3 regions of the Rhizobium sp. BK212 genome follow, and region 3 is predicted to be linked to each of the others. Evidence: riboswitches for the same ligand, from Rfam matches in the RefSeq annotation. Region 3 holds a riboswitch; each other region holds the start of a gene.
The links. Region 3 has a riboswitch for cobalamin ahead of bluB (5,6-dimethylbenzimidazole synthase). Riboswitches for the same ligand answer to the same signal wherever they lie in the genome.
Positions count from the first base shown of each region.

Region 1: another riboswitch for cobalamin. It lies ahead of FHT79_RS21495 (CbtB domain-containing protein); the one in region 3 lies ahead of bluB (5,6-dimethylbenzimidazole synthase).
Region 2: another riboswitch for cobalamin. It lies ahead of cobU (bifunctional adenosylcobinamide kinase/adenosylcobinamide-phosphate guanylyltransferase); the one in region 3 lies ahead of bluB (5,6-dimethylbenzimidazole synthase).

Region 1 is NZ_JACIFS010000007.1:23,674-28,064, reverse strand. It holds gene FHT79_RS21505 (bifunctional diguanylate cyclase/phosphodiesterase) at 1-1,376, opposite strand, end outside; gene FHT79_RS21500 (histidine phosphatase family protein) at 1,918-2,472, opposite strand; adenosylcobalamin (AdoCbl) riboswitch at 2,561-2,703, shown strand; gene FHT79_RS21495 (CbtB domain-containing protein) at 2,717-2,926, shown strand; gene FHT79_RS21490 (CbtA family protein) at 3,040-3,786, shown strand; gene FHT79_RS21485 (hypothetical protein) at 3,836-4,391, shown strand, end outside.
Region 2 is NZ_JACIFS010000003.1:14,138-18,528, forward strand. It holds gene FHT79_RS10065 (chloride channel protein) at 1-1,544, opposite strand, end outside; cobalamin riboswitch at 1,803-2,199, shown strand; gene cobU (bifunctional adenosylcobinamide kinase/adenosylcobinamide-phosphate guanylyltransferase) at 2,421-2,930, shown strand; gene cobW (cobalamin biosynthesis protein CobW) at 2,935-3,984, shown strand; gene cobN (cobaltochelatase subunit CobN) at 3,989-4,391, shown strand, end outside.
Region 3 is NZ_JACIFS010000003.1:165,359-169,749, forward strand. It holds gene FHT79_RS10815 (methyl-accepting chemotaxis protein) at 1-427, opposite strand, end outside; gene FHT79_RS10820 (MFS transporter) at 659-2,062, opposite strand; cobalamin riboswitch at 2,259-2,447, shown strand; gene bluB (5,6-dimethylbenzimidazole synthase) at 2,488-3,177, shown strand; gene FHT79_RS10830 (DUF2865 domain-containing protein) at 3,181-4,272, opposite strand.

The DNA of each region.
Region 1 (4,391 bases), on a different contig from region 3:
CGGACGATCTTTTCCTGGCGTTCGTCGTCGCGACAGGTGGCGATGAAGCTTTTGTCGATCTTGATCTTGTCGAAACGATAACGGGCGAGCTGGGCAAGGCTCGAATAGCCGGTGCCGAAATCGTCGAGCGCGATCTGGATGCCGGCCGCGTGCAGTTCGTCGAGAATGAGGGCGGCGATGGCGGGATCCTGGATCAGCGCGTTTTCGGTGATCTCCACTTCCAGGCGCTGCGGCGGCAACCGGCTCGCCGAAAGCACCTTGAGGATGCGGGAGGTCAGCAGCCTGTCTTCCATCTGCACCGGCGAGACGTTGAACGACAACATCACATGCTCCGGCCAGGTGAGTGCGTCGCTGCAGGCCTGGGCGAGAAGATCCTCGAACAATGCGGTGATCATGCCGGTTTCCTCGGCGATGCCGATGAAAACAGGTGGCGGGATGTTGACGCCATCGTCGCCGATCCAGCGCGCCAGCGCCTCGAAGCCGCAGAGCTGGCCGTTCTTCAGATCGATCAGCGGCTGGTAGAAGGGTTTGATCGCCTTGTTGGAGATCGCGGCGCGCAGCCTGGTTTCCAGTGCGGCGCGTTCGGTCACCTTGTCCTGCATCGAAGGTTCGAAGACGAAATAGTGGTTCGGTCCGCGTGATTTCGCCTCATACATGGCGAGGTCGGCACGGTGGGCGGCGTCTTCCAGTGGTTCTGCTCCCTCGGCCCAGCGGTCGTAGCCGACGCTGGCGCCGACCTCGACGGCAAAGCCATCGATATGGATCGGCCGGGTGACCGCCTGGATCAGCAGCTTGGCAAAACGCTCCTCGCGCTGCGCCGTCAGAGCGAAGGCGACGACGATGAATTCGTCGCCGCCGAAGCGATAGACGCAATCGGCATTGCCGAGTGCACAGATGCGTCTGGCAACCTCGATCAACAGGACGTCGCCGCCCTTGTGGCCCACGAGATCGTTGACTTTCTTGAAGCCGTCGAGGTCGACGGAGAAGAGGGTGACGTTGCGATCCCACTCCTCGATCTCGGCCTCATCGTCCTTGATCGGCCGCGAGAGGATCTTACGCTCGAAGGCGTAGCGGTTCGGCAGTTTGGTGAGATGGTCGTGGGTTGCGGTCCAATCGGCCTTTGCCTGGGCGATGGCGCGCAGTTCCGTTTCCTTGCGCAGGTCGGCGATGCGCAGCACCGAATAGATGAAGCTCATGGCGCCGGCGATGCCGAGCGCCAGAACGAGCTTGTCGGCGCCGTACTCGCCGAAACCGGTCATGAAGAAGACAAGGCTGTCGTCAAGCTGCAACAGGGTGCAGAGGAGCCAGAGAGTAATCCCGAACCCGACGATCGAAACACATTGCCTTCCGGCCCTGCTCTGGAAAAATACCGGCACTGCGCCTTCTCCATCTCCACCCTTCGCGGAAATAGCACGAAAGTCTGAAATGTTCGTTGAAACCAGAAGGCGAATTATCGGAGGCGGCAGCCTCCTGATGTGCCGTCGAGGGACCGTGGGCGCCAGAGGAAAACGCCGAGCGAACCCTTGTCGTGGTTGGCAGAATGGCGGGCGCGGAAAAAAACGAAGGCGAGCGTGCCATGGCATCGCTCGCCCTTTTTCGTGCTTCAGGCGGTGACGATCAGCAGCGGGACGCTGACGATGAGACCGACCAGAACTGTGACTGTGGCGACACGCATCAAACGCAGGCGCCGCGTGCGCTCCCCACTCCAATCATATGTCATTCTTCCATCTCCTTGGGATAAGGAAGTAGTCCCCGCGAAACCGGGTTCAACAGAGATGACGCGATTTGCTTGTGTAAGGCTGGATAAGATCAGGACTCGCTAAAGCATCGGTCCGAAAATCGGAATCGATTTTCGGACCGATGCGAGGACTGAAAGTGTTAGAGCGTCCTTGTGCGTCCGAAAGGACGCACGGCGCTCTAATGCTGGAAGCGCAGAGACCAGCGCCGTCCATTGCTGGTCATGCGAATGACGGCGAGCGGCTCGATGTCGCTCAGCCAGAAAGAGGAGAGCGGCGCCTGAAGCACATGGGCGACCGCCGCCCGGATGACGGCTGCGTGACTGACGGCGATCACATGGCCGCCGAGGGCGGATTCGCTCTCCATCCAGTCGGCGACGCGTGTTCTCAAATCAAGAAGGCTCTCGCCGCCATGCGGGGCCGCTTCCGGATCGCTCATCCAGGCCATGAGGTTCTCAGGCTCTTCCGCCTCTATCGCGGCGATCGATCTGCCGGCCCAGCGGCCATGGTCGCAGTCGCGAAGCGCCGGATCGATCCGGGCTTGGAGGCGGAGCGCGTCAACAGTCTGGCGGGCGCGCAAAGCGGGGCTCGTGGCAACGCGATCGGCGTGGGGCAGGGCGGCCATCCTGCCGGCTTCTTCCGCCGCCTTGCCTTCCAGCGGTTCGTCGAGCGGGAACAGGGCCTTGCGGCTCGCCATCGTCGCGCCGTGGCAGATCCAGGTGAGGCGCGTATTCACGGTCGTTCTGATCTCCGGGAGTGCGGCTATGGCGCCGCAGGACGGCCCTTGGCCGACTTGTGAAGTTTCGTTGACAGTCTCTTCGGCGTGCAGATATAACCGTGCTGTTGCGGGTTTGGAAGCCGGTGGAAATCCGGCGCGGTCGCGCCACTGTGACCAGCGTGTCGAAAGCTCTTCGCGCTGGAAGTCAGACCCTACTGCACAAGCACTCTTTCGACTGAACGCGTCATTCCCGGAGGAATACATGTCTGACACCACTTTTGCGCCCGTCGCGGCACCGGCGCCGATCCCCCTGGGAGAGATCCTGCCATGGGCGATCTTCGGTGGCCTGCTGATGCTCATCGTTCTCTATTTTGTCGGCACCGAGGAAGGCGCGATGGCGCTGTTCAACGGGATGTATGTGCACGAATTCGTGCATGACGGCCGTCATCTCCTCGGCTTTCCCTGCCACTAGAGCGCGTCGCGATCTTTCAGATTCGCGCCTCACTTTAGGTCTTTGTTTTCGCATGTCGTTATCGCAAAACCGCTGCGCACTTTTGCGCGACATGCTTTAGGGGAGTTCCTGACATGGTTGGAAATCTTCTGCTTCGCGGCATGCTCGCGGGCCTGATTGCTGGCATCCTCGTTTTCGCTTTTGCGCATATCTTCGGCGAGCCGCTGGTCGATGCGGCGATCGCCTTCGAGGAGGCGACTGCCCAGGCGGCCGGTGAAGCTGCCGAACCTGAAATCGTCAGCCGCGCCACGCAGGCCGGTCTCGGCCTTTTCACCGGCGTCATGGCCTACAGCGTTGCCGTTGGCGGGCTCTTCGCTCTCGCCTTCGCTTTCGTGCACGGCCGTTTCAGCAGCCTTTCGGCGCGCGGCACCTCGGCCGTCATCGCCATTGCCGCCTTCGTGGCGATCGTCCTCGTTCCCGGTATCAAGTATCCGGCCAACCCGCCGGCGGTCGGCAATCCCGATACGATCGGCGTCAGGACCGAACTGTTCTTCCTGATGATCGTCGTCTCGCTCGCCGCGCTGATTGCCGCGGTGGCGCTGTCGCGCCGCCTCGCGGAGCGTTTCGGTCTCTGGAATGGCGCGATCATCGCCGGCATCGCTTATCTCGTCTTCATCGGCGTCGTGCTCTATCTGCTGCCGCCGATCAACGAGGTGCCGGAGAACTTCTCGGCGATGGTCCTCTGGCGGTTCCGCACGACTTCGCTCGGCATGCATGTGATCCTCTGGACAACCTTGGGCCTTACCTTCGGAGTGCTGGCGGAAAAGCGGCTTGCCGTTAAGGACGGTCAACGCGGCCGGCCGGCAACGGCATTTCACTGAACGCATCGAAGGGCACCGCTTGCCGGCGCCCTGAACTTTTCGGGCGGCCATGACAAGCAGCAGAACCATACCACTCGTGTCGACGGCGTTAGCCACCGCCGTCTTTTTTTGTGTGGTTGCTGGAAGCGCTCTTGCCCATAGCCCTAGCGGCGGCGGCAGCCATACCGGACTGGATATTCCGGAAATTTCCCATGGCGAGATGGCGGTGATTGCAGACTATCGCAGTGGGATCATCGACCTTGCTTCCCGTGCCGTCGATACCAACGAGCCGTTCCGCCGCGTCCTGAACTATGCCGAGATCCAGTATTCCTATTGTCTCTGGGGCCGGGTGCCGGGCAGCGTGACGGACGAGGAAAGCCCGTTCAACGAATGCGCCCATGCCTATCTCGCGGCGGCCAAGGCGGTCTTGCTGTCGATGCGCGAGATGCCGCAAGAGAGGGCTGCCGCGAATGAAATCATTTCCGCCGTCGACGCCGACATGACGCGGCGCGGCCTTGCGCTCGTCACCTGCCGGTTCAGCGGCGAGGCCTTCAACACCGCCGATGTCATCAAGCCACACTGGGGCAAGGTGCCACTTCATCCAGCCAGCATGGCGTCGCTGACCG
Region 2 (4,391 bases), 150 kb from region 3:
GGATTGGCGTAAATCTCCGGCACCAGCACGAGGCCCGCATATTTGTCGCTCTCCTCGACGAGGACGACGCGTTGGACCGAGCCGATCGGGAAGGCTTGCTTGAATTCTTCCAGGGAGATGCTCGCTTTTGCCGTCTTGACGTCGGCGCGCATCAGCTTGTCCACCGTCAGGTTGCGAATCCAGCCGACATCGTGGGCGCTGCGGATGCTTTCGCCGCGCAGGTGGAAACGCCATGTGGCGAAGGAATAGCCGAAGGTCGAGCGTACGACGAGGGACGAGGTGATGACGGCGGCGAGCACCAGCGCGGTGATCGGGAAATCGCCGGTGATTTCGAGCGCCAGGAACGTCATGGTCAGCGGTCCGCCGATAACGGCGACGGCAAGCGAGCTCATGCCGACCACGGCATAGATGACGGGGGTCAGCGTCGCATCGGCGAAATAGGGTCCGCAATAGGCAAAGAGCTTGCCGAGCAGGGCGCCCATGAACAACGAGGCGAAGAACAAGCCGCCCCTGAAGCCGGAGCCGATCGAGATCGCCGAGGCCAGGGATTTCAACAGGAAGAGACCGATCAGTGTCGGGATCGCCACCTCGCGGGAGAGGTTGAGATGCAGCGCGCCGTGGCCGGCCGAGAGCACCTGCGGCGAGATCATCGCCAAGAGCCCGACGATGACGCCACCGAGCGCCGGGCGGAAGGGTGGGGCGATCGAACTCTTGCGCGCCAGTTCCTCGACGAAGGAGACGCCCTGCATGATCAGGATACCGATGCCGGCGCAGAAGGCGCCGAGCAGCAGCGCCGGGATATAGTCGGCCGGCACGACCGAGCCGAAGCTGCCGATATCGATGGTGAAATCACCATCGGCAAGCAGCCTTGCGACAAGGGTGGAAATGAGAGCTGAGACGACGACGGGTGTCAGCGACACGATTGTATAGGTGCCGATGATCAGCTCGAAGGCATAGAAGGCGCCGGTCAGCGGCGCGTTGAAGGCTGCGGCGATGGCGCCCGCCGCGCCGCAGCCGACGAGGATGCGCAGGTCGGAGCGGCGAAGCTGCAGCTTCAGGCCGAATTTCGAGGCAAGGCCGGCGGCAAGCTGGGTATAGCCGGCCTCCAGTCCGACCGAGGCGCCGAACCCGTTGGAGATCAGGTTCTGGACGGCAACGATGATGCTGTCGGTCAAGGATAGACGGCCGCCATGCAGCGCATTGGCTTCGATCGGGTCGACCATCGGCTTCTTGCGCCGTTTCGCCAGCACCAGGAGCAACAGGCCGAGCAGGGCGCCGCCGATGACGGGCGCGGTGAGCAGCAGCATCTTGTTCTCGATCTCGGATGAGCTCAGCCGCTCGCTATCGGCGATGCCGAAGACCAGCTGATGCAGCTCGCTCGAGACGTAGCTCATACCGGTGACGGCGAGACCCGAGATGATGCCGACGACGGCGCCCGCCAGTGACAGGCCGACCTCGCTGCGGCGGGTCAGCGCCCGCAGGCGGCCCGGATCGAAGAAAACACGCAGCGCCCGGAAACGGCGCCGATCCAATTTCATAAGCATGGCTAGACAACTAGGCGGGGAGAGGCCCGGTCAAGGGCGGAGATGGTCGCGCAGTCCGCTTGCGACGCAATTGCGGCGAAAAGCCGGCGCCCGGGACAAATATTTATGACGTAAGCCTATGATAAATGACGATATTTTAGGTAGAGTAAGTCGTGTTGATAGGGTTGGGCCATCTGGTCGGAAGCTGACCGGCCGTCAAGGCCGGTTGACTTCACACCCCGGCTTGCCTAACCATCCCTCAACGGATGGTCGCCCGACCATCCTGACATAACGGATGGTTCCGGATCGGTGTTGCGCCCTTCCGGATGAAAAGGGAATGTGAAGGGGCGGACCCAAACCGGGCGCCTTCATCACAGCCGACCCCGCGACTGTAGAGCGGTCAGGGTCTTCCATCCGGCACCGAGCCTTTCCGGCCGGCGGCTTGCAATCATGCAAGCGGGCGGGATGGGCGATATGCCGGAAAAGCCACTGGAGATGCATGGTGATCAACCGGGGTCGGACGCCTCTAAATCTACGAATCGTCCACCTTTTCACCAATGCAGCCGGGAAGGCGAGGATGATCCGCCGGCACGATCAGGGCGACCGGTTTCCGGTCTGCCCCGATCGCGGCCGATAACCGCGAGCCAGGAGACCTGCCATTACGTGCCGGGCCAGAAGCCCACACCTGGGCACTACGCCCGTTGCCAGCACGGAGGTTGTCTTGGCTGAACGATTGAATTCAGCGCGGCCTGGTGCGGCGCTCGCGACGCCTCCAAGCAGCCCTGCAAGAGGAGTGCTTTCGGCCGCTTATGTCGAATACTCGGTCCCCCCAGCAGTCGAAAAAGGTGCACTCGGAACAAGCCACGGCTACGCACCCTCCCTGAGGAGCGTCTGAGCATGACCACCATCTTCATCCTCGGCGGCGCGCGCTCTGGCAAATCCCGCTTCGCCGAAGCTCTCGTCACCGCGACCGGCCTCGACCGCCACTACCTTGCCACCGGCCGGGCCTGGGACGAGGAGATGCAGGCGCGTATCACTCAGCACAAGGCCGACCGCGGTCCGTCCTGGACGACGCATGAGGAGCCGCTCGATCTCGTCGGCAAGCTTGGCGCCATCGACGGCGAAGGGCGCATCGTGCTGATCGACTGCCTGACGCTCTGGGTCACCAATCTGATGATGGAGGAGCGCGACATGCCGGCGGAATTTGCAGCGCTCGCCGATTTCCTGCCCGCCGCGAAGGCGCGGCTCGTTTTCGTTTCCAACGAGGTCGGCCTCGGCATCGTGCCTGACAATCGCATGGCGCGGGATTTCCGCGATCATGCCGGCCGGCTGCACCAATCGATCGCGGCGAAGGCCGCCGAAGTTTATTTCATCGCGGCAGGCCTGCCGCTGAAAATGAAGGGTTAAGTTCATGAACCAGCAGAAAATTCCCGCAACCGTCATCACCGGCTTCCTCGGCGCCGGTAAGACCACGATGATCCGCAACCTGCTCACCAATGCCGGCGGCAAGAAGATCGCGCTCATCATCAACGAATTCGGCGATCTCGGTGTCGACGGTGACGTGCTGAAGGGCTGCGGCGCGGAGAATTGCACCGAGGACGACATCATCGAACTCACCAATGGTTGCATCTGCTGCACTGTCGCCGACGATTTCATTCCGACGATGACGAAGCTGCTCGAGCGCGAACAGCGGCCCGACCACATCGTCATCGAAACCTCGGGCCTCGCCCTGCCGCAGCCGCTGGTCGCCGCTTTCAACTGGCCCGATATCCGCACGCAAGTGACCGTCGACGGCGTCATCACGGTGGTCGATAGCGCCGCCGTTGCCGCCGGCCGGTTCGCCGACGACCATGATGCCGTCGATGCGCGCCGCGCCGAGGATGAATCGCTCGATCACGAAAGCCCGATCGAGGAGCTGTTCGAGGATCAGCTCACCTGCGCCGATCTCATCGTGCTCAACAAGACCGACCTGATCGACGCGGCAGGTCTTATCAGGGTGCGCGACGAGGTTGCCTCCCGCACGGTGCGCAAGCCCGCGATCATCGAGGCGAAGAACGGCGAAGTCTCGGCCGGCATCCTGCTCGGCCTCGGTATCGGCACCGAGGACGATGTCGCCAATCGCAAGTCGCATCATGAGCTGGAGCATGAAGACGGCGCGCCGCACGACCACGACGAGTTCGACAGCTTCGTCGTCGATCTCGGACCCGTTGCCGATCCCGCCGGCTTCGTCGAGAAGCTGAAGACGATCATATCAACCCATGACGTGCTGCGCCTCAAGGGTTTCGTCGATATCGCTGGCAAGCCGATGCGCCTGCAGCTCCAGGCTGTCGGCAGCCGCATCGATCATTATTTCGACCGCGCCTGGGCTCCAGGCGAAAAACGCACGACGCGCCTCGTCGTCATCGGCCTGCACGAGATGGATCAGGACGCGGTGAGGACGGCAATCGAAGAGCTGGCATAAACCAATGCATCTGCTTCTGGCCCAGCAGGGAACGATCAGCGACGGCGAGGAGGCGATTGACCTCGGGCAGACGCCGGGCGAAATCCTGTTCCTGTCGGCTGCCGACAGCGAGCTTGCCGCGATCGCGGCCGCCCGTCGCGATCGCGGTGGGCAGCATTCGTTGCGGCTCGCCAGCCTGATGAGCCTCAAGCATCCGATGTCGGTCGATACCTATGTCGAGCGCACGGCGCGGCATGCCAAGCTGATTATCGTGCGGGCGCTCGGCGGCGCCAGCTATTTTCACTATGCGCTGGAAGCGCTGCATGCCGCAGCGTCCCGCGCCGGTGCATTGATCGCGGTGCTGCCGGGTGACGCGAAGCCGGATGCCGGGCTCGTCCCTTTCTCCAATGTTGATCTCGACGATCTCA
Region 3 (4,391 bases):
TGATCGTCACCACGCCGGCAGATAACCCGCCGTCATTGATGGTCGTCTTTTCCGGCTTTGCACTCAGGCCCTTCGCCAGATCGACCGCTGCGGGCAGACCGTTGATGCCGTCGCGTGTCCAGGTGTCGACGGCGACCGCCTCCGCATTGAATGCGGCAAACTGCACGAGATCGAGCGAGGGATCGTCGCGGTAGAGCGAATAAGCCTCTCGAACGGCATTCGCCTTGCCCCATTTCACGCCGCCCGCCGCCAGAGAGGCAAACTGCTCCGCATCCTTGGACCAGTTCGCCTTGGCGCCGTCGATCAGCGCTCGGGTTTCGTACATCCATGTGTAGGTAGCAAAGGCGGAAATGCCGCACAGATTGACGGCCACGATAATCGCCGCCAGCTTGGCTGTCAGAGGCATCGTTTTCAAAAATTGGAACATTCCGCGGGGGCCTAGAATTGCGGCTCAGTCGGACATGTTCCCGACCGGCGTATCAATACGGGCATCCACGCTGACGGTCACATCACGAGCGCTCATGCCCATGTCCTGATAGCGACCCAAAACGCGCAAACGCAGTGTGTATTTGATGTGTGAATAAATCATAAAGTAGAAAGGGATGCCGGAGCACACGCGTGTGATTTCGCTATCACGCCCGCTGGTGATCTGCCGCGATCAGCTGTTTTCCGCGATCGCCTCTTCGGGCTCCGTCTGCCGGTGTTTGCGGCGGCGCGTCGTCAGTTCCGCGCCGGCATCGCGCGGCAGCCGCAGGAAGGTGATGCAGGCGAGCGCCGAAATCGCCGAGACGCTGAAGAAGGCGACGTGGAAATCCGAGACCAGCAGCCGGCCGCCATGGAAGCTGCTCGAAATTTCGAGGATGCCGCCGGCGATCGCCACACCCATTGCCATGGAGATACGCTGGGCAACGGCATTGATCGCGGTTGCCTGGCTGCTGTCGGCGGCGTCGACATCGCCGAAGGCCATGGCGTTGACGCCCGAGAAAGCCATGGAGCGGAACAGGCCGCCGATCAGCAGGCAGGCCATGATCAGGAAAAGCGGGGTTTCGGCGGTGAACAGGCCGTTGATGCCGAGGAAGATCGCCGCCAGCAAGGTGGTGATTGATATGACGGTGCGGAAGCCGAAGGCATTGAAGGTGCGCGAGGCGGCGAATTTCGAGCCCATGGAGCCGAGTGCGCTGACGAAAGTGACCGAGCCCGATTGCAGCGGCGTCAGGCCGAAGCCGAGCTGCAGCATCAGCGGCATCAGGAAGGGCAGCGCGCCGAGCCCCATGCGGAAATTCGAGGCGCCGAGGATCGCCGCCCGGAACATCGGGTAGCGGAACATCTTCGGATCGAGAAGCGGATAGGGTGCGCGGCGGGCATGCAGGAGGTAGATGAGACCGGCAAGGATGCCGATCGCAACCGTGACATAACCGTAGATGACGGGCACGGCCGGCAGGCTGATCACCGAGACGCCGAAGACGAAGCCGGAGAAGCCGAGGCCGCACAGGAAGAAGCCCGGGAAATCCATCGGCCGCGGGCTGCGCGGCTCGACCGCCGGCAGGAAACGGGTGACGAGGATGATGCCGAGCACGCCGATCGGGACGTTGATCCAGAAGATCCAGTGCCAGGTGAGATAGGTGGTGAGGAAACCGCCGATCGGCGGACCCATGATCGGGCCGATCAAGGCGGGAATGGTGAGCCAGGCCATGGCGTCGACGAGTTCGTGGCGTGGCGTTCCCCGGACCAAAAGCAGGCGGCTGACCGGCGTCATCATCGAGCCGCCGGCGCCTTGGACCAGCCGTGAGATGACGAAGGCCGTGATCGAGTTGGAGAAAGCGCAGGCGACCGAGCCGATCATGAAGACGAAGATCGCCATGCGGAAGATGTTGCGCGCACCGAACCGATCGGACATCCAGCCGCTGATCGGGATGAAGATCGCCAGTGCCACGAGATAGCTGGTAACGGCGAGCTTCAGCGCGATCGGCGAGGTGCCGATATCGGCTGCGATCGCCGGCAGGCTGGTGGCGATCACGGTCGAATCCATCTGTTCCATGAACAGGGCGACCGCAAGGATCATGGGCGTGAGGCGGGGCACGGGCAACCGGGATGCTGCGAGGGACTGTATCGTCCATACGCCTTCGGTGGTGATAAGGCCATAGAAACTATGGATGAAGGAGCTTGTCGAGCCGCTTCAAACCGACGCGGGAGGGTGCGTGGCTCAACCTGGTTCCCGACTGCGACCTCGGGCCGGCTTGCCGTCGCCGCGCTTTCCTGAAATAGATGCGCCGTCAGGTGCCCGCCATCAACGCGGGAGAATCGGGAATCCGGTGCAAGGCCGGAACGTGCCCAACGCTGTAAGGCCGACGCTTGCCGCTTCATCTCGCCACTGGCTTCTCGCCGGGAAGGCTGCGGCAGACGGATGACGCCGAGTCAGAAGACCGGCCTGGCAAGATTGACCGATCCGCGCGGACGGCGGGCGGTTGCGTTGTTGGGGATTTGACGATGCGACCCTTTGATGAGGATGCCCTTTCGGCGGCGTCCGGTTTTTCCTTGGCCGAGCGCGAGGCCGTCTATCACGCGATCAAGACGCGGCGCGACGTTCGCAGCCAGTTCCTGCCCGATCCCTTGCCTGACGATGTCGTGGAGCGGCTGCTGACGGCCGCCCATCATGCGCCCTCCGTCGGCTTCATGCAGCCGTGGAATTTCATTCTGGTGAAAAGTGCCGCGGTCCGGGCGCGCGTCCAGGACGCCTTTGTGAAGGCCAATGAGGAGGCGGCGCTGATGTTTACCGGCGAGCGGCGGCAGGCATACCGCTCCCTCAAGCTCGAAGGCATCACGGAGGCACCGCTCGGCATATGCGTGACCTGCGACCCCACCCGCAGCGGCAGCGTGGTGCTGGGGCGCACCCACAATCCCAGGATGGATAGCTATTCCACAGTCTGCGCCATCCAGAATCTCTGGCTTGCGGCGCGGGCGGAAGGGGTCGGCATCGGCTGGGTCAGCATTTTTCGCGAAGGCGATCTGAAAAGCATTCTCGGCATACCCGAGCATATCGAGGTGGTCGCCTGGCTCTGTGCCGGTTTCGTCGATCGGCTTTATGACGAGCCGGAACTCTCCGTCAAAGGCTGGCGGCAGCGTCTGCCGCTCCAAGAGCTCGTCTTCCATGACGGGTGGGGACGCAACGACCCGTAGCAATCACTGCTGTTGAGGCTGCGGCCCCGGTGTTGCCGGATTGGCGAGGTCGATCGAGCCTTGATCACCGGCAAGAAATTGCGGGCCGACCTGGCGGACCTTGTTCTGCACGGGATCGTAGGGGCGCTCCGGGACGGATGGTTGCGGTGGGGCTGCGGCAGCATCCTTCGCCCTGGGATTGGTGCGGATGGTGGTGATCGAACCTTGTTGCGGCGGTTCGCTTGACGGCTGCTTGCCGCGCATCTCATCGTAGTAGGCGGTGAGATTGCAGGCGCAGGAGGACTTTTCCCCCGGCGTGCGGTTCTTGTAGGCAAAGGCGTTTTTCATGGCGCTGTAGGGCGTGCCCGTTGCGACCGAGATCATGTTCGAGGCTTCGGTGCTCGTCACGTCACGATAGAACAGCTCTGTCTCGATACCCGGGCACATCTTGGCGCACGTCTGGGCGTCGCGGCCGAAATCGACCGAAGTGGCGTTCGAGCTGATCGGGAAGAAGCCGCCGTCGCAGGTGCGCACACACATGGTGCTGACCGGCGAGAGCATTTCGGCCCGCGGCAGGCCGTAGCGCGGATCGACCTCTTCACCGCCGCCGAGCGGAATGAAGGTATCGGTGCGCATCGCCTGCTCCTCGATGCTCGGGGCGGGGTCGGCGGCGCTGCGATCGCTCGGGGCATAGAAGTTTTCGCTGTTGCAGCCATTGCGATCGAGCGCGGAGATCAGTTCACGGCGCGTCCCATCATCGCCGCTCTGGCCGGCCAGCTCGTTACGGCGGTCCTGGAGATATTGGATATTGTCGATCATGCGGCCTTCGGACTGCGAGAGTTCACCGCAATAATCGGCATTCTCGCCGCCGATCACGACCATGCTGCCCGAGGTGCAGCCATTGTTGCGCAGCTCGTTGCGAACCTTGCGCAGCTCGAGGTTCTGCTCGGCCATGGCGCTGGCATATTGGCGCGCTTCCCGGCCGTTGCTATTGCCGATCGATCGCGGCAGATCGGCGAGACGGCCGCGCAGGTCCTCGCAGACAGCGCTCGTCTGGGCGGCGGCCGGCGCTGCGAAGGCGAGGAGGAGGGCAAGAGACAAGTTTCGGCGTTTCACGGCGTCGTCCGGGGTGAGCAAAAAGTCGATCGGTCGATTGCGGCCTCGATCGCCGCGCATTGTCTCTTAAGGCGTTTCTCTTAATGAGCTTGGAGAAAATCCTAGCGCATTTTCGCGAT